2 regions of the Lacinutrix sp. 5H-3-7-4 genome follow, and region 2 is predicted to be linked to the other one. Evidence: riboswitches for the same ligand, from Rfam matches in the RefSeq annotation. Region 2 holds a riboswitch; the other holds the start of a gene.
The links. A riboswitch is a leader RNA that binds a small molecule or an ion and turns the genes downstream of it on or off. The one in region 2 is predicted to bind thiamine pyrophosphate.

Region 1 (9,967 bases), 420 kb from region 2:
AATTATCTAGGAGAACAAGCAGATTATGATGCTATTTACGAAGCGGTCAAACTATGTCAGCAACTTGGTCGTACAAAAGCAATGTCAGAATGGATGAAAGAAGAAGTATATCCAGGAAATAATAAAAGTGAAGCAGAAATCGAAGATTATATAAGAAACTCTTGCGAAACTTACCATCACATGGTAGGCACTTGTAAAATGGGAATCGATAGTATGTCTGTTGTAGATCCAGAATTAAAAGTACGTGGTATCGAAGGTCTTCGTGTGGCAGATGCTTCAATCATGCCAACAATAATTTCAGGTAATACTAATGCTCCAGCTATTATGATTGGTGAAAAAGCTGCAGATATGATTTTAAAAGGCTAATCTTAAGTCTTGATAATGTAACAGATTTGAGTGTTAAGAAGCACTCAAATCTATTACATTAGTTTCTTTTCCTGTAGAAAGCGTAATTAAACTCTGTACGTTTCCTAAATAAGGTAATAACGTTAATTTCGAAATAATAAAAGTCTCGTAAGCTTCAATATCTTCAACAACAAGCTTTAAAAGATAATCAAAATTCCCACTAACTCTGTGGCACTCTACCACTTCAGGAAAATTGTTTATTTCGTTTACAAATTTCTCTAAATAACTTCGGGTATGTCCTTGCAAAGTGATGCCAATAAAAACTGTAAGTTTTAGTCCTATTTTCTTTTTGTCTAAAACGGCAACATATTTTTTAATATAACCTTCTTTTTCTAATTTTTTAATACGCTCAAAAATTGGTGATGTAGTCATTCCTAATTCCTTAGCAATGCTTTTTGTTGTTCTATTACTATTCGCTTGTAGAATATTTAAAATTTGAGTGTCTATTTTATCAAGAGTATTTAACATAAGGAAATAATATTTTAAAGACGATTATATTTAGATGTAAAAGTAAATTATTCTTTTATTTTAACATTAATAAGAATAAAATTCTTTTTACGATTTATTTTAAAGTTTTTAACAATTGCAGATTCTAATATTTATTATCTTTATTTCTTGAAATAAAAAGATATTTAACTTGAAGAATTTTGAATTAAAAATGCCCAAAATGGGCGAAAGTATAACGGAAGGAACCATCATCAATTGGTTAATTTCTGAAGGAGATAGTTTTGATGAAGGAGATATTATTCTTGAAGTAGCTACAGATAAAGTAGATAACGAAGTACCTGCGCCAGCATCTGGAGTATTGGTTAAAACCTTATTTCAAGCAAAAGATGTTGTTCCGGTTGGAGAAGTAATTGCTGTGTTAGAAGTTTCAGAAGAGGTAAAAACTTCTAATGAAACAAAGGTCTCGTCGAGCGCTGTCGAGACGTCTAAAAAGAAACAAAAGACACCAAAAAGACCAAAACCAGTTCAGCAAGCATCAGCTTCAACTTCATTTTCAACATCAAATTCAAATACATTCTTTTCACCATTAGTACTCGAAATTGCAAAAGAACATCATATTAGTTTTGAAGAATTAGCCAGAATACCGGCAACAGGTCATGAAGGCAGATTGCGTAAAAGTGATGTGTTTCAATATATAGAAGAAGGCAGGCCATACAAATTTGCACAACCAGTAGCCGAAAAAGATCCTACGGCTTATCGTATTCCGCAATTGCAGTTCGATAAAGGCAAAGGTAAAGTGATTGAAATGGATCGCATGCGCCAAATGATTGCAGATCATATGGTGTATTCAAAGCACACGTCGCCACACGTTACAGCTTATGTTGAGGCAGATTTAACCAATATGGTAAATTGGCGAAATGCTAATAAAGTGGCGTTTCAAGAAAAGTATGGTGAGCGTTTAACCTTTACACCATTATTTGTTGAAGCCGTAGCAAAAGCAGTAAAAGATTTCCCAAATATTAATGCTTCGGTAGATGGTAATAGCATTATAGTAAAAGAAGACATCAATATTGGTATGGCAACCGCATTACCAAGCGGAAACTTAATAGTTCCTGTGGTAAAAAATGCAGACACGAAAGATTTAAAAACCATTGCCAGCAATGTTAATGAACTTGCAGGAAAAGCAAGAGAAAATAAATTGGCAGGAGACGATATAAAAGGCAGTACGTTCACAATATCAAATGTTGGAACTTTTGGTAGCGTCATGGGAACACCAATAATAAATCAACCAGAAGTAGCAATTCTTGCCTTAGGAATTATTAAAAAACGACCAGAAGTTATCGAAACCGAAAACGGAGACGAAATCGCAATACGTAGCATGATGTATCTATCATTATCATTCGATCATCGTGTTGTAGATGGTTTCCTTGGTGGAAGCTTCGTAAGACGTGTAGCCGATTATTTCGAGCAATTTGATATCAATAGAGACATTTAATTCCTGCGACGTAGCAATCTCTTAGTAAAAGAGAGAGTATATTAATATAAATAGTATTGTCATTCCATATTTGATACGGAATCCACAATAAAAAATAAGTTTAATTAATGAGATACCCACTTTCGTGTGGGCATAAAATTATGAAACATAACATTTCAATAACAACAGTAACCGAATCTAAAGTTAAAGGCATAGACTTTAACAATATTCCTTTAGGTACAACCTTTACAGATCACATGTTTATTTGTGATTATAACAACGGTGTTTGGGAAAACCCAAGAATAGAACCAATGGGAATGATTCCTACGCATCCAGCAGCCATGGCATTACACTACGGTCAAGCCATTTTCGAAGGCATGAAGGCAACAGTAGATGCAGATGGAAACCCAATGTTATTTAGAGCAGATAAAAATGCAGCACGATTAAATACCAGTGCAGACCGTATGGGAATGCCACATTTCCCAACAGATTTGTTTGTAGAAGGCTTAACAAAATTAGTAGATTTAGAGCGTAACTGGATTCCACCAACCGATGGTAGCGCACTTTATTTAAGACCATTTATGTACGCAGACGAAGCCTTTATAGGTATGCGTGCAGCAACACATTATAAGTTTATAATCATGGCCTCACCAGCAGGACCATTTTTTAGTAAGCGCATTAGGTTGTGGGCCGAAAAACATTATATACGTGCCGTAAATGGTGGAACAGGAGAAGCAAAAGCAGCCGGAAACTACGCCGCAGCCATTCGTCCAACAGAATTAGCAAAAGCAAAAGGATTCGATCAAGTATTGTGGTTAGATGCTATCGAGCACAAATACATTCAAGAAGTTGGAACCATGAATATTTTCTTTAAAATCGACGGAAAATTCATCACACCAAATCGAGACGGTTCTATATTAGACGGTATCACGCGCATGAGTGTAATCGATATTTTAAGAGATAAAGGTTATCAGGTTACAGAGCGTACAATAACCATAGACGAGATTCAAGAAGCGGCAAAAAATAAAACATTAGAAGAAGCCTTTGGAACAGGAACAGCCGTTGGTATTGCTTACATTCAAGACATTGGAGTAGGCGATGAGGTTATACACGTATCCAACGAAAGTCCAGTAGGTTTAGATGTTAACAATACTTTAAACGCCATTAAAACTGGTAAAATAGAAGATAAATTTGGTTGGATGCTAAAAGTAGAAAATCAGTTAGCTTAAAATTTTTTGGGCGTTACCACAAGGGTCGCGCTTTCCGTTATATCTTTTTTGCTTTTAATGGCAAAAAAGGATGCCACATCAATCGCTAACGCAAACTAACGCTAACAAAAAAATCTTTTATACTAATAAAAAAGATTGATTTTGAGATTATAACAAAATAGATACCTGCTTTCGCAGACATGAATATGAAAAAAGAAACACTAAAAAAAGGATTTTCAAAACTCTGCACAGCAAAAGCTATGGCAGAATTATACGAAGCTAATTTTAAGCAAGTCTCTAAATACGTACACGCTACATCAAGAGGTCACGAAGCTATCCAAATAGCTTTAGGTATGCAGTTATTACCACAGGATTATGCGTTTCCATATTATAGAGATGATGCCATGTTATTATCATTTGGTTTAGAACCTTACGATTTAATGTTGCAATTATTAGCAAAAAAAGACGATCCATTTTCTGGCGGAAGAACGTACTATTCGCATCCAAGTTTAAAAGATGACGATAAGCCAAAAATACCACATCAATCCTCAGCAACAGGTATGCAAACCATACCAGCAACAGGTGTGGCTATGGGAATGAAGTATAAAGAACTACAAGGATTGGATGATTATAGTTTAGAATCGGATCCTGTCAGTTCGAGCGCAGTCGAGAACGCTCTAAATCCAATAACGGTTTGTTCTTTAGGCGATGCCTCAGTTACCGAAGGTGAAATAGCCGAAGCCTTCCAAATGGCAGCTTTAAAGCAAATGCCAATTTTATATTTAGTACAAGATAACGGTTGGGATATTAGTGCCAATGCAGCAGAAACAAGAGCGCAAAATGCTTTTGAATATGCTCAAGGTTTTAAAGGCTTAGAAGCCATTTCAATAGATGGTGCTAACTTTACAGAAAGTTACCAAGCGCTAGAAAAAGTAATAGAAACTATTCGTACAGAACGTAGACCATTTTTAGTACATGCAAAAGTGCCGTTACTAAATCACCACACATCTGGTGTAAGAATGGAATGGTATCGCGACGATTTAGACGAGGCGCGTTCTCGTGATCCATATCCAGTAATAAAACAACAATTATTAGATGCAGGATTTTCAGAACAAGAAGTTGAAGAGATAGAAAATTCCGCGAAAGCGAAAGTACAATCAGATTTTGAAAAAGCCTTAAAAGCCGAAGACCCAAAACCTGAGGATTTATTTACTAACGATTTTGTACCAACACCAATTACTGAAGAGCAAGGAACACGTGCACCAGAAGGTGCAGATAAAGTGGTAATGGTAGATTGTGCCTTATTCGCAGTAGAAGAACTAATGAAAAAGCATAAAGAATGCTTGCTTTACGGTCAAGATGTTGGTGGCAGATTAGGTGGAGTTTTTAGAGAAGCAGCAACATTAGCTCAAAAATTTGGAGACGACCGCGTATTTAATACACCAATACAAGAAGCTTTTATTGTAGGCTCAACTGTTGGTATGAGCGCAGTTGGATTAAAACCAATTGTTGAGGTTCAGTTTGCCGATTATATTTGGCCAGGATTAAATCAGTTATTTACAGAAGTAAGTAGAAGTTGCTATTTGTCTAACGGTAAATGGCCAGTTAGCATGATACTTCGTGTGCCAATAGGCGCCTATGGTAGTGGTGGACCTTATCATTCATCTTCAGTAGAATCTGTAATAACAAATATTAGAGGTATAAAAATTGCCTATCCAAGTAATGGTGCCGATTTAAAAGGTTTGATGAAAGCTGCGTATTACGATCCAAATCCTGTAGTTATTTTAGAGCACAAAGGTTTGTATTGGTCTAAAGTACCAGGAACACAAGGTGCAACATCTGTTGAGCCAAGTGAAGATTATGTTTTACCATTTGGAAAAGCTTGGGTTTTACAAGAAATCTGGAAACAAGAAAATGTAGAAACGTTGACCATTGTTACTTATGGAATGGGCGTACATTGGGCAATGAATGCATCAGAAGAATTAGGCATGCAAGACCAAATTGAAGTCATTGATTTGCGTACGTTATTCCCATTAGATGAAGACACGATTATGAAATCGGTTAAAAAAACAGGAAAGTGTTTAGTTGTTACTGAGGAACCTTCAAATAATAGTTTTGCCAGAGCATTATCTGGAAAAATTCAGGAAGAATGTTTTAAATATTTAGATGCACCAGTAATGACAATTGGTAGTGAAAACATGCCGGCAATACCTTTAAATTCAACTTTAGAGCAAACCATGATTCCTTCAACAGATAAGGTGAAAGCTAAAATTGAACAGCTAATTAATTATTAATTTTATGTCTGTTTAAAAACATATTTTTAATTATAAATAAACTAGGGATTAGTAATTGTACACACAATTATTAATCCCTTTTATTTGCTTTATATTTTTGTTTTGATTTTATGGTATATAAAATCTTAATTAAAAAAAAAGAGCATAAAAATTACTTAAAAAGCGTTTTAAAGTAATAAATAATCTTCTATATTTGAGGTGTAAACTTTAGGAGTAGCTATTAAATTAGTTTGAGAAACATCCTTAGAACCTGATTTGGTTAATACCAACGTAGGAAAAAGTTATGTTCGATAATATGTCGATATACTACCATTCTGGTTTACAATAATATTTTATAAATATGATTGCTATAAAAGTAAACCAAAAAGACCACCACATTTTAGAAAATGTAACCTTACAAACATTTGTTGAACAATTAAAAATTGAAACAAATGGTATTGCTATTGCTATAAATAATGCTGTAATAAAAAAAGCAGATTGGTCTTCAAGATTACTTCAAAATAACGATGATATTTTAATTATAAAATCTACTCAAGGAGGATGATTTTAATTTTAAATGGAAACCAAAAATCTAATGAAGAAAAAAGACACAGCACCAAAGCAAGGACAAATTACCAGAAATCCATTTCCTAATTCTAAAAAGATTTACGTACAAGGTAAAATGCATCCGCAAATTAAAGTGGCAATGCGTGAAATAGCTTTAAGCGATACCGTCGATTCTATGACGAAAAAGAAAACGCCTAACGAGCCTGTTACGGTGTACGATACTTCAGGACCTTATACAGACCCTAATAAAGAAATTAATGTACATGATGGTATTGAACGTATTAGAGAACAATGGATTTTAGATCGCGGTGATGTTGAAGAATTAGACGTCTTTACTTCTAAATATTGTAACGAGCGTTTAAACGATAAAAGTTTAGACCATATGCGATTTAACTTAAAGCATAAACCAAAACGTGCAAAAAAAGGAAAAAACGTTACCCAATTGCACTATGCTAAAAAAGGCATTATAACTCCAGAAATGGAATATATCGCCATTCGTGAAAATCAACGTATAGATGAAATGACGGAGATTAGAAAGCAACATCCAGGTGAACATTTTGGAGCTTCAATTCCAGCTAAAATTACACCAGAATTTGTACGTAGCGAAGTTGCAAGAGGTCGTGCAGTAATACCATCAAACATAAATCATCCAGAAGCAGAACCTATGATTTTAGGGCGTAATTTCTTGGTTAAAATTAATGCAAATATTGGTAACTCTGCAACAACATCGTCAATAGAAGAAGAAGTAGAAAAAGCAGTTTGGGCCTGTCGTTGGGGAGCAGATAATATCATGGATTTATCTACAGGACAAAACATTCACGAAACACGCGAGTGGATTGTACGCAACTCACCAGTACCAGTTGGAACAGTACCAATTTATCAGGCTTTAGAAAAAGTAAACGGTGTTGCCGAAGATTTAACTTGGGAGATTTTCCGTGATACGCTAATAGAACAAGCAGAACAAGGTGTAGATTATTTTACCATTCATGCAGGTGTGTTATTACGTTATGTGCCCATGACAGCAAATCGAGTAACCGGAATTGTTTCTCGTGGTGGATCTATTATGGCAAAATGGTGTTTAGCGCACCATAAAGAAAGTTTTTTATACACGCATTTTGAAGACATTTGCGAAATCTTAAAATCTTACGATGTAGCCTTTTCATTAGGCGATGGTTTACGTCCAGGTTCGGTAGCAGATGCTAATGATGAAGCGCAATTTGCAGAGTTAGAAACCTTGGGTGAATTAACACAAATTGCACGTAAACACGAAGTGCAATGTTTTATAGAAGGTCCAGGTCATGTACCAATGCATATGATTAAAGAAAACATGGAAAAGCAAATTGAAGTTTGCGACGAAGCGCCTTTTTACACTTTAGGTCCGTTAACAACAGATATTGCTCCAGGTTACGATCATATTACATCGGGTATTGGAGCAGCCATGATTGGTTGGTACGGTTGCGCTATGTTATGTTACGTAACACCAAAAGAACATTTAGGTTTGCCTAATAAAGAAGATGTTCGCGTTGGTGTAGTTACCTATAAATTAGCAGCACATGCTGCCGATTTAGCAAAAGGACATCCAGGATCACAACATAGAGACAATGCATTAAGTATGGCACGATTTGAGTTTCGTTGGGAAGACCAATTTAATTTAGGTCTGGATCCAGAACGAGCTCGCGAATATCACGATGAAACCTTACCGGCAGCAGGTGCTAAAATTGCACACTTCTGTTCTATGTGCGGACCAAAATTCTGTTCTATGAAAATCTCTCAAGAAGTACGTGATTTTGCTGCAGAAAATAAAATAGCAGATAACAACGAGGTTATAGCAAAAGGTTTTGAAGAAAAATCGGAAGAGTTTAAAGAAAAAGGCTCAGAAATATATCATTAGTAAATAATACAATTGGCAATGTGCAATTAACAATAACTCTTAAGTTATAAAATATTGTTCATTGTCAATTATAAATTGTTAATTGACAAAATGATAGTCTTAATAGCACCAGAAAACGATATAAAAAATGAAATTGAAATACTAAACCAGTTATTTCAAGAAGGTTTGCAATATTATCATTTAAGAAAACCAAATAAAGATTTTAAACAACATTGCGATTATTTAAACCAAATAGACGAAAAATATCATAATAGAATTGTGGTTCATTATTTTCATGAATTAATCAATACATTCAATTTAAAAGGTATTCATTTTCAAGAACAAAAACGAAAAGATCATATAGATAATCCAGGACAGTATTTTAAAAACTTAAACATGTTTGGAAAAACAATAAGCTCGTCGTTTCACGAACCAGACGAACTTGAAAATTGTTATTTCGAATTCGATTATCATTTACTAAGTCCTGTGTTTTCTTCTATTTCAAAACAAGGCTATAAAGGTCGAGGTTTCAATGTTAACCATATCGATAAAACCATAATTGGTATGGGTGGAGTTACTGCCAGTAACTTAAACGAATTCGATAAACTTGGTTATAAAGGCGTTGGTATTTTAGGAGGTATTTGGAATAGTAATCAACCTATGGAAGTTTTTAAAGCAATAAAGCGTCATTTTGATTAACAAATAACAATTTGCAATGAGCAATAATATTATACTTGATAAAACTTATGACTTTGCAGTGGCAATAGTTAAACTTTCTCAGAAATTAGTTTCTGAAAAGAAAGAATATGTCTTGTCAAAACAAATATTACGCTCAGGAACTTCTATTGGAGCAAATACAGAAGAGGCTATTGGAGGCGTTTCTAAAAAAGATTTTATCTATAAATTGTCTATTGCTTATAAAGAGGCTCGTGAAACAAAATATTGGTTAAGATTATTAAAAGATACAGAATATATAAACCAAGAAACGTTTAAATACTTGTTTGATAAAGTCGAAGAAATATTGAAGATTTTGTACAAAATCATAAATTCATCTAAAAACAATATCTAGCATGAAAAAAGAGAATTGTTCATTGCCAATTGATAATTGTATAGTAACCATTGCAGGTCATGATCCTTCAGGTGGAGCAGGATTAACTTCAGATATTAAAACATTTGAAGCTCATGGTTTGTATGGCTTATCTGTTTGTACTGCTATAACCATTCAAAACGATATCGATTTTAAAGCATGTATTTGGACAGATGTTGATATTATCATAGCTCAAATTGAAATCTTGTTTAAACGCTTTAAAATTTCAGTAGTTAAAATTGGCATCATTCAATCTTGGCAGACATTGTCTGTTTTGTTAGACAAGCTTTATTCACTAAACTCAAATATAAAAGTCATTTTAGATCCTATTATAAAAGCTAGTGCAGGCTTTAATTTTCATGAAAAAGAAAACCAAGAAATATTAAATTCTGTATTTAAAAAATGCTTCATTATTACTCCAAATTATGAAGAAATACAGCTTTTATATCCAAATTTAAATATTCAAGACACTATCGAGCACATAAGTAATTTAACAAATATCTATTTAAAAGGCGGACATAAAACCGATAAAAAAGGATGGGATGAGTTGTATTACAGCAAAATAGTACTTGTAAATTTACCTCCAGCAACCCAAAACGTTTCAGAAAAACATGGTAGCGGTTGTGTTTTATCTTC
Region 2 (9,967 bases):
GTATTACTGTGGTAATTGGTTTGTAAAAAAACTTCAATGTGTGTTGCTGCAGATTGTTGTTGCCTTAATAAATCTGCTACTTCAGATACGTAGTAACTACAGGCTTCTTCAATAAGACCATAATTAGATAGTTTAAAACCAAAAGATTTTGCTGTACCAATTCCTTTTTTTACTTGAATATTGGTGTTAATTTTCATGCATGGCATATTGTTTAATTCTCTCCATAGGCGTTCACCTATAACAGTAATTTCTTTTCTAACCCAATCTACAGGCATATTAGCAAACTCTAATGCATTTTTTTTACCAGCATTCTCTATTCTAATAGCATGCTTTTTACCGATGCCCCAAATGTCTTTTATTTTGCATTCGTTTAGTAAAAACTGTCTTTTGCTTTCTGTGTCTACAACATATACATTATTGTTTTTAGTTATTTTTTTCGCATATTTATTTGCTATTTTAGATAGTGATTTTGTTTTAGCGATGCCAACACCTACGGGAATTCCGGTGTTTTTATAAACTGTATCTTTTATTTTGTGAGCTATAATTTCTAGTTCTTCAATTTTATAATGCGATAGGTCTACAAAGCTTTCATCAATACTATATTCTTCAACTAATGGAGAAAAGTCTCTAAGTGTATCCATAACTCTTTTTGATAAATCACTATATAGAGTATAATTAGAAGAAAAGCACACAACATTATTTCGGGATAATAAATCTTTTATTTTAAAAACCGGTTGGAACATAGGTATATGTGCTAGTGCTTTAGCTTCTTTGTTGGCTGCTATTATACAGCCATCATTATTACTTAAAACCACTACTGGTTTATTTTGTAAATCTGGCCTAAATACTTGTTCGCAAGAGGCATAAAAACTATTACAATCTACCAATGCTATCATTATTTTACAGCTTTTATAATATATGTAATAACACCCCAAACTTGTAGTGTTTCATTTTGCTTGTTTTCTATTTTTAGTATGGAAAACGCATCATCTTTAATTGCTAATATAAGTTGGTTGTTATTAGGTGTTAAGGATTTGTCTATAATGAGTACGTCATTTTCTTTAATACCATAGTTTACAAATGAATTATCTGCAACTCTAACATAAAAAGTTGCCGAAGGATTACTTACTAATGCTTCATTTAAATCTATTCTTGGCTCTGTATAATGTGTCGCCGGACTTGAAAATCCTGTTTGTGATGGTCTTGTTACTCTATGGTTTTTAGACGACCTCTTTATGTAATATGTTTTATTTTCTGTCATATTTTGTAAAATTACAAAATATGAATTTTAAATTTGTCTGTAAGCAAAAAATAATTTGTTTAAAAACAAAAAATCCTAAACGTTTAAGGTTTAGGATTTTTTTTATAATGAGATTTTTAATCTTAATATCTGTAGTGCTCAGGCTTATATGGTCCTTCTACGGTTACACCAATATAATCTGCTTGGTAATCTTTAAGTTCTGTTAACTCAACACCAATTTTTTCTAAGTGTAATTTTGCTACTTTCTCATCTAAATGTTTTGGTAACATATAAACGTCATTTTCATAATTATCACTGTTTTTCCAAAGCTCAATTTGTGCTAAAGTTTGATTTGTAAAAGAGTTACTCATTACAAAACTAGGGTGACCAGTTGCACAACCTAAGTTTACTAAACGACCTTCGGCTAAAATAATAATATCTTTACCATCAATAGTATACTTATCTACTTGAGGCTTGATAGTATTTTTAGTGTTTCCGTAGTTTTCGTTTAACCAAGCCATTTGTATTTCATTGTCAAAATGTCCAATGTTACATACTATGGTTTTGTCTTTCATTGCTTTAAAGTGCTCTGCACGAACAATGTCTTTATTCCCAGTTGTAGTAATTACAATGTCACTATTTCCAACGACAGTTTCTAATTTTTTAACTTCAAAACCATCCATTGCAGCTTGTAAAGCACAAATTGGATCAATTTCTGTAACGGTAACAATACTTCCTGCTCCTTTAAAAGACGCAGCAGTACCTTTACCAACATCGCCATAACCACATACAGTTACACGCTTACCAGCAAGCATAACATCTGTTGCACGACGTATAGCATCTACAGCACTTTCTTTACAACCATATTTATTATCGAATTTAGACTTGGTTACAGAGTCGTTTACGTTAATTGCTGGCATTGGTAAAGTTCCATTTTTTACACGTTCGTAAAGTCTGTGAACACCTGTTGTCGTTTCTTCACTTAAACCTTTAATTCCTTCAGCTAATTCTGGATATTTATCTAATACCATATTTGTTAAATCTCCACCATCATCAAGAATCATGTTTAATGGTTGTCTGTCTTCACCAAAAAATAAAGTTTGTTCTATACACCAATCAAACTCTTCTTCTGTCATGTCTTTCCATGCATAAACAGCGGTTCCTGCATCTGCAATTGCAGCAGCAGCTTGATCTTGTGTAGAGAAAATGTTACAAGAACTCCAAGTAACTTCTGCGCCTAAAGCTTGTAAAGTTTCAATTAAAACAGCAGTTTGAATAGTCATGTGTAAACATCCTGCAATTCTAGCGCCTTTTAATGGTTGCTCGTTTTTATACTCTTCGCGTAAACTCATTAAACCAGGCATTTCTGCTTCGGCTAATTCTATTTCTTTTCTTCCCCAAGCGGCAAGAGACATATCTTTTACCTTATTAGGTACGTAAGGAATTGTTTTAGTGCTCATATTTTTTTCTTAATTTTTATAAAATGATTAGCCTTTGGGATTTAGGACTTAAAATGGTTAAATTCGCCATAGAAAGTGATAAAAAGCCTTAGACGCTGCAAAGATAATCAATAGAATTTAGAATATTAAATGCCTCTTTATAAAACCATTAGTGTAAACTCACAAACTACTGTTAAAATCTGGAAGATAGAAGAGTCTTTTAGTGAATTAATGGATCCAATTTCTTTAAAAGATGACAGCCTTACTCGTGTTGGTAAGATGAAAAGCGAACTACACCAGCGTGGCTTTTTAAGTGTTAGGCATCTACTTGCTGCATTTGGCTATACAGACCACGATTTATATTATGATAATAATGGAAAGCCACATTTAAAAGATGGTAAAGAAATTTCTATTACGCACTCGTTTACATTTTCGGGTGTTATAATTAGTGATACTAAAATAGGAATTGATATAGAAAAGCAAAGAGAAAAAATTGTAAAAATAGCTGGTAAGTTTGTAGATTATGAGTTTGATTATCTAGACAAAAAATGTGCAGAATACGTTAAAAAACTTACTGTAATTTGGTGTATAAAAGAATCTTTATACAAATTATATGCAACTCCAGGATTAAGTTTTTTACAAAACACTTTGGTGATTCCTTTTGAGTTACAAGATAAAAAAACAATATCTTGGATAGATTATAATAACAAAAAAACGCGTTATAATGTTGAGTTTTTAGAGTTTGAGGGATTCACATGTGCTTATGCTTTACTTTAAATGAAAGAGATTTTAAATAATATAATACTGTCATCTAAATTAAAGAAACCATTGTTGGCTATTTTAATAGATCCAGATAAATTTAATATAAATAATACATCGCAATTTATAGATAAAGCTCATAAATCTAGGGCAACACATATATTTGTTGGAGGCAGTACAGTAAAAAAAAACGAAACTCAAGAGTTAGTTTTAGTTTTAAAAAAACACACACAGTTACCAGTAGTTTTATTTCCAGGAGATGTTAGCCAGCTTGCAAAAACTGCCGATGCTCTTTTGTATTTGGTTTTAGTTTCTGGCAGAAACCCAGAATATTTAATAGAGCAACAAATAAAATCTGTTCCATTTTTAAGGAGCACAGCGTTAGAAGTTATCCCAACCGGTTATATTTTAATTGATGGAAAAAAGCATACAGCAACACAAAAAGTAACAAACACAAAACCTTTAGATAGTGTTTCAGAAATTGTAGATACAGCAAAAGCTTCAGAGTATTTAGGCTATAAGTTAATATACTTAGAGGCAGGAAGTGGTGCAAAACAAGAAGTTTCAGCTAATATTATTAAAGCAGTAAAAAAAGATGTAAACTTACCATTAATAGTTGGTGGCGGAATAAGAAATAAAAAACAACTTGAAACTGCTTATAATGCAGGAGCAGATGTTGTGGTAATTGGTACTGCTTTTGAAGAAGACGAATCGTTTTTTAATGATTTAAGTAAAAATTTAGTTTAAAAATATAAGTATGAAAATTTCGGTAGAGTTAACTTTAACGCCATTACAAGATGATTTTGAGCCAGTAATAATTAAATTTATAAAAAAACTAAGAGCTTCTAACTTGAAAGTTTTAGAAAACCCTTTAAGTACACAGGTTTATGGTGATTATGATGAAGTGATGAGGTTGTTGACAACAGAAATAAAAGAATCGTTTCAGCTTATAGAAAATGGATTGATTTATATAAAAATTGTAAAATCAGATCGTCACGACTATGAACCAAATTTCTAACTTCTTTTTTGAAACTTACCAAAATAGAGAAACCTATTTAATAATTTTAGAAGCCATAGCTTTTGTTTTTGGTATTGCCAGTGTAGTTTTTGCAAAAAGAGAGAACATTCTTGTTTATCCAACAGGTTTAGTAGCAACAATTATTACAGTTTACATATTTCTACATGATGAATTAATGGGTGATATGATGCTGAATTTCTATTACTCTGTAATGAGCATTTACGGTTGGTGGAATTGGTCCAGGAAAAAAGAAGATAAATACGTTGTTCCAATTTCAAGAACAAATAATAAGGAAAAAGCGATAGGTTTTTTAATGTTTTTAATCACAATGGTAGTTACTTATTTTGTTTATAAAGCTTATGGTACAACAATAGACTCGTCTAATTATATAGATATTTTTACATCTGGAGTGTTTTTTACAGCAATGTGGTTTATGGCAAATAAAAAACTAGAAAACTGGACACTTTGGATTTTTGCCGATTTAATAACAGTCCCATTATATGCTTATAGAGGTTGGGGAATGTTTTCTCTACAGTATTTAATATTTACCATATTAGCAATACAAGGATATTTAACATGGAAAAAAAGCTTGAACAAACAAAAAGTGACTGCTTAAAAATAGCTTTATTTGGTCCAGAATCTACTGGGAAAACCACTTTAGCGAAAGCATTAGCAGCACATTATAAAACCAATTGGGTACCTGAGTTTGCACGTGATTATTTACAAAAAAAATGGAACGAAGAAGCAAAAATATGTGAGTTAGAAGATATTTTACCAATTGGTATTGGGCAAATGGAACTTGAAAATAAATTAACAAAAGAAGCAAATAAACTATTGTTTTGTGACACTAATCTTTTAGAGACTCAAGTCTATTCAGAAGTTTATTACTCAGGAGCTTGCCCAAACGAAATTAAAAAATATGCATTTAAAAACACTTACGATTTATACTTTTTAACGTATATTGATACGCCTTGGGAAGCAGACGATTTGCGAGATAAACCCAATGAAAGAGAAAAAATGTTTGATGCATTTCAAGATGCCTTAGAAAATAATAATATACCATACATTATTTTAAAAGGAACAAAACAAAAGCGTCTTGAAACAGCAATACAATATATAGACCAATTAATTAAAAGTAAGCCGTGAAATTTACTCAACAACAAATAGAGCAAATAGAAAAAAAAGGATTAACTCTAGAGCAAGTTTTTAAACAAATAGATATTTTTAAAACAGGATTGCCTTTCGTTAATTTAGAATCTGCAGCATCACTAGAACATGGTATAAATAAGCTAAGTGAAGCTCAGGAAAACTTTTATTTAAGCTATTATCAAGAAGAGAAAGATAATTTAGAAATTGTAAAATTTGTACCAGCTTCTGGTGCAGCAACACGAATGTTTAAATTTTTATTTGAGTTTTTGTCTAATTACAATAAAAACAAACAAACAATAAACTCTTACATTAATAAAAATAAGGCGACAGAGTTATCTCTTTTTGGTGTAGGTTTAGAAAAATTTCCATTTTATAAATATGTTTTAAATGAAGTCGAAAAATATGTTCCAAAATTTAAATCTCTATCTGTAGACGATAAAGCGCTTGAGTTTATAAAAACAATTTTAAATGAAGATAGATTAAACTTTGGTTTTTCTCCAAAAGGTTTATTACCTTTTCATAAGTATAAAGATCATATTGCTACAGCATTCGAGGAACATTTATTTGAAGCAGCTTTGTATGTTAAATCCAAAGGTGTTGCTAAAATTCATTTTACTATTTCAGAAATATATAAAAATAGATTTGACAAAGAGTTTGCTCGAATTCAAAAAATTGTTGAGCAAAAAACCAATACAAAATTCGAAATTTCATTTTCTTATCAAAAAAGTGCTACAGATACTATAGCGGTAAATTTAGAAAACGAACCATTTGTAGAAAGTGATGGAAGCTTATATTTTAGACCATCTGGTCATGGTGCATTATTATCTAATTTAAACGATTTTGAAGCTGATATTATTTTTATAAAAAATATAGATAATGTAGTCGTGTATAAATATGAAAAAGAAGTTGCCAAGCATAAAAAAATATTGGCAGGTATTTTAATTGAAACTCAAAAACAAGCTTTTAAATATTTAAAAACATTAGAAAAAAACACACTTACAGAAGAAAAACTACTTGAAATAGCTAAGTTTTTAAGAAGTAAAATGAATGTAATTATCTCTTTAGAATTTGAAAAATACTCTCTAAAATATCAAAAAGAATACCTAGTAAATAAATTAAACAGGCCCATTCGTGTTTGTGGTATGGTAAAAAATGAAGGAGAACCTGGTGGCGGACCATTTTGGGTAAAAGACCAAGCAAATAACATATCCTTACAAATTGTAGAATCTGTACAAATAGATAAAAAAAATAAGCACCAAAAAAGCATATTAAAACGCGCAACACACTTTAACCCAGTAGATTTAGTTTGCGGTATAAGAAATTATAAAGGTGAAGCATTCGATTTGTCTCAATTTGTAGATGAAAAAACCGCATTTATAACCATGAAAACAAAAACAGGAAAAGAAATAAAAGCTTTAGAACTTCCTGGCTTGTGGAATGGAAGTATGGCAAATTGGAATACTATTTTTGTGGAAGTACCGTTAGTAACATTTAATCCCGTAAAAACAGTAAACGATTTGCTAAAACCTACACATCAAATTTCATAATGTTTAATGAAGAGTTACTTATAAAAGAGTTTAATTTTAAAGCAATAAGAAGTTCTGGAGCTGGAGGACAGCATGTAAATAAAGTATCAACAAAAGTTGAGTTGTCTTTTGCTATTTTAGAATCTAACGTACTCAATGAAGAGCAAAAACAAAAAATTTTAAAAAAACTCGCAAACCGAATCTCAAAAGATGGTGCTTTTATTTTACAATGCGGAGAAAGTAGAAGTCAATACCGAAACAAAAATATTGCAATTTTTAAAACAATAGAACTACTAAAATCTGCTTTACGTACTAATAAAAAAAGAATATCTACAAAAGTTCCAAAAGCAGTAAAACTAAAAAGATTAAAAAATAAACGCCTAAACTCTAATAAAAAAACAAATAGAAAAAAGCCAGATTTAAATTAAAATAATACTTTTTTAAGAATTATAAACTAATAAAAAAGTAAGTGTAATTTATATTATTTAAAAAAATGTAGATTACCTTTGCAGCGTTCTCAAAAAAGGGGTGCCAATAAACGGCTGAGATCATACCCATTGAACCTAGAACAGGTAATGCTGTTTAGGAAATTTAAACAAAACAACTTTAGCATAAGTGAGAGTTTTTTGTTGTACAATAATTATTAAACAGAATAATTGCCTCTTTTTATTCGTAATTTAAATGAATTTCGAATGAAATCGATATTAAAAAATGCCATTTTAAGTTTAGCAGTCTTGCTAGCAACAACACATTTACTTGCACAAGAGATAAAGCAAGACACAACAAAAGTCGAAGCACTTAGTGAGGTTTTATTATCATCTACTCGGGCAAAAGACAAAACACCATTAGCTTTTACAAATATAAAAAAAGAGGAGTTAGAGTCTTTAAATTTAGGTCAAGATTTACCTATACTTTTAGATCAATTACCATCTGTTGTTACCACAAGTGATGCCGGTGCAGGAGTTGGTTACACTGGTATAAGAGTTCGTGGTAGTGACGCTACAAGAGTAAATGTTACTATTAATGGAATCCCTTATAACGATGCAGAAAGTCAAGGAACGTTTTGGGTAAATATGCCAGATTTTGTGTCGTCTGTAGAAGATATTCAATTACAACGTGGTGTAGGAACATCGGCAAATGGTTCTGGTGCTTTTGGAGCAAGTTTAAATTTAAAAACCTTAAATCCTTCGCAAACAGGATATGCTTCTACAACAAACGCTGTAGGATCTTATGGTACAAGAAAACACAATATAAGCTTTGGGTCTGGTTTAAATAACAACTTTTATGCTGAAGGACGATTGTCTAAAATTAAAAGTGATGGTTATATAGATAGAGCATCATCAGACTTATCTTCTTATTATACCGAAGCTGGATTTTTAAATGAAAACACCTCTATTAAAGCCATTGTTTTTGGTGGAAAAGAAATTACTTACCAGTCATGGTATGGAACTCCTGAGGCTGTAGTAAATAACGACAGAGAAGGTATTCAAGCATTTATAGATAGAAATTTCCCGTCTGATGCAGAAGCAGAAAACCTTTTAAACTCTGGTAGAACTTATAATTTTTATACTTACGACAATCAAGTAGATAATTACGAACAAACACATTACCAATTACATGTTTCTCACCGTTTTAATCAAAATTTTTCGGCTAATCTTTCAGGTAATTTTACAAGAGGAAAAGGCTTTTTTGAGCAATTTAAAGATAATGAAGAGTTAGGTGACTATTTTCCAGAAAATCCTAATGCGGCAGAAGAAGGTGATGTAGTTAGAAGACGTTGGTTAGATAATAAGTTTACTGCAATTGTATATTCTTTAAATTATAAAAAGAACAAACTTAACCTTTATTTAGGTGGTGGTTTTAACTCTTATAATGGAGATCACTTTGGAGAGTTAATTTGGGATTCTTTTGCTACAGAGGTGCCTATTAGAAGTGAATACTATTTTTCAGTTGGTGAAAAACGTGATTTTAGTACTTACATAAAAGGCGAATATGATATTAATAGTAACCTTTTTGCTTTTGTAGATGTGCAGTATAGAAAGGTTAATTATAAGTCTTTTGGTACAAGTTCAGATTTATTAAATATTGATGTTGATAAGGATTACGATTTTTTTAATCCTAAATTGGGTTTAACCTACAAGATTAATAATTTTAATAGTGTTTATGGGTCTTTTGCAGTGGCAAATAGAGAGCCAAATCGTGATGATTTAACTAAAAACCCTATAACACCAAAAGCAGAGCGTTTAAACGATTTTGAGTTTGGTTACAGACTTAAAAAACCTAATTATTATGCTACTGCTAATTTATATTATATGAATTATAAGGATCAATTAGTTTTAACTGGGGATTTAGATGATGTTGGCGATCCAATTAGACAAAATGTTGCAGAAAGTTTTAGAGCAGGAATTGAGTTACAGGCAGGTTATAAGTTTTCTAATAAATTAAGAATTGATGCTAATGCTACTTTTAGTAAAAATGAGATTAAAGAGTTTAATTATGTTGTGTTTGATACACAATATGACCCAAATACTTTCGATACTGTTTCTTATGAGCCTATAGTTACCAATTTAACTAATACAGATATTTCGTTTTCACCCAATGTTATTGCTGGAGGAACTTTAACGTATTCACCTATTAAAAACTTAAATCTTGGTTTTATTTCTAAATATGTTGGTAAACAATTTTTAGATAATACGTCTAGCGACTCTAAGAGTATTGACTCTTACTTTGTTAATAATTTTAACGCTTCGTTTAAATTACAACCAGAATGGATTAAAGAAATTTCATTTAATTTATTAGTAAACAATGTGTTTAATAGCGAGTATGTTTCTAATGG

Region 1: linked by a shared signal. The riboswitch ahead of thiS (sulfur carrier protein ThiS) and the one ahead of LACAL_RS06250 (TonB-dependent receptor) in region 2 are both predicted to bind thiamine pyrophosphate.

Annotation. Positions count from the first base shown of each region.
Region 1 covers NC_015638.1:1,846,879-1,856,845, forward strand. The annotation lists gene LACAL_RS08170 (GMC family oxidoreductase) at 1-366, shown strand, start outside; gene LACAL_RS08175 (Lrp/AsnC family transcriptional regulator) at 400-873, opposite strand; gene LACAL_RS08180 (dihydrolipoamide acetyltransferase family protein) at 1,073-2,347, shown strand; gene LACAL_RS08185 (branched-chain amino acid aminotransferase) at 2,488-3,555, shown strand; gene LACAL_RS08190 (thiamine pyrophosphate-dependent enzyme) at 3,735-5,828, shown strand; TPP riboswitch at 6,028-6,122, shown strand; gene thiS (sulfur carrier protein ThiS) at 6,169-6,372, shown strand; gene thiC (phosphomethylpyrimidine synthase ThiC) at 6,403-8,265, shown strand; gene LACAL_RS08205 (thiamine phosphate synthase) at 8,356-8,943, shown strand; gene LACAL_RS08210 (four helix bundle protein) at 8,960-9,313, shown strand; gene LACAL_RS08215 (hydroxymethylpyrimidine/phosphomethylpyrimidine kinase) at 9,315-9,967, shown strand, end outside.
Region 2 covers NC_015638.1:1,425,768-1,435,734, forward strand. The annotation lists gene LACAL_RS06200 (Y-family DNA polymerase) at 1-896, opposite strand, end outside; gene LACAL_RS06205 (S24 family peptidase) at 896-1,261, opposite strand; gene ahcY (adenosylhomocysteinase) at 1,384-2,700, opposite strand; gene LACAL_RS06215 (4'-phosphopantetheinyl transferase superfamily protein) at 2,830-3,456, shown strand; gene LACAL_RS06220 (geranylgeranylglyceryl/heptaprenylglyceryl phosphate synthase) at 3,457-4,185, shown strand; gene LACAL_RS06225 (thiamine-binding protein) at 4,196-4,456, shown strand; gene pnuC (nicotinamide riboside transporter PnuC) at 4,440-5,072, shown strand; gene LACAL_RS06235 (AAA family ATPase) at 5,033-5,602, shown strand; gene LACAL_RS06240 (DUF4301 family protein) at 5,599-7,152, shown strand; gene arfB (alternative ribosome rescue aminoacyl-tRNA hydrolase ArfB) at 7,152-7,559, shown strand; TPP riboswitch at 7,646-7,737, shown strand; gene LACAL_RS06250 (TonB-dependent receptor) at 7,824-9,967, shown strand, end outside.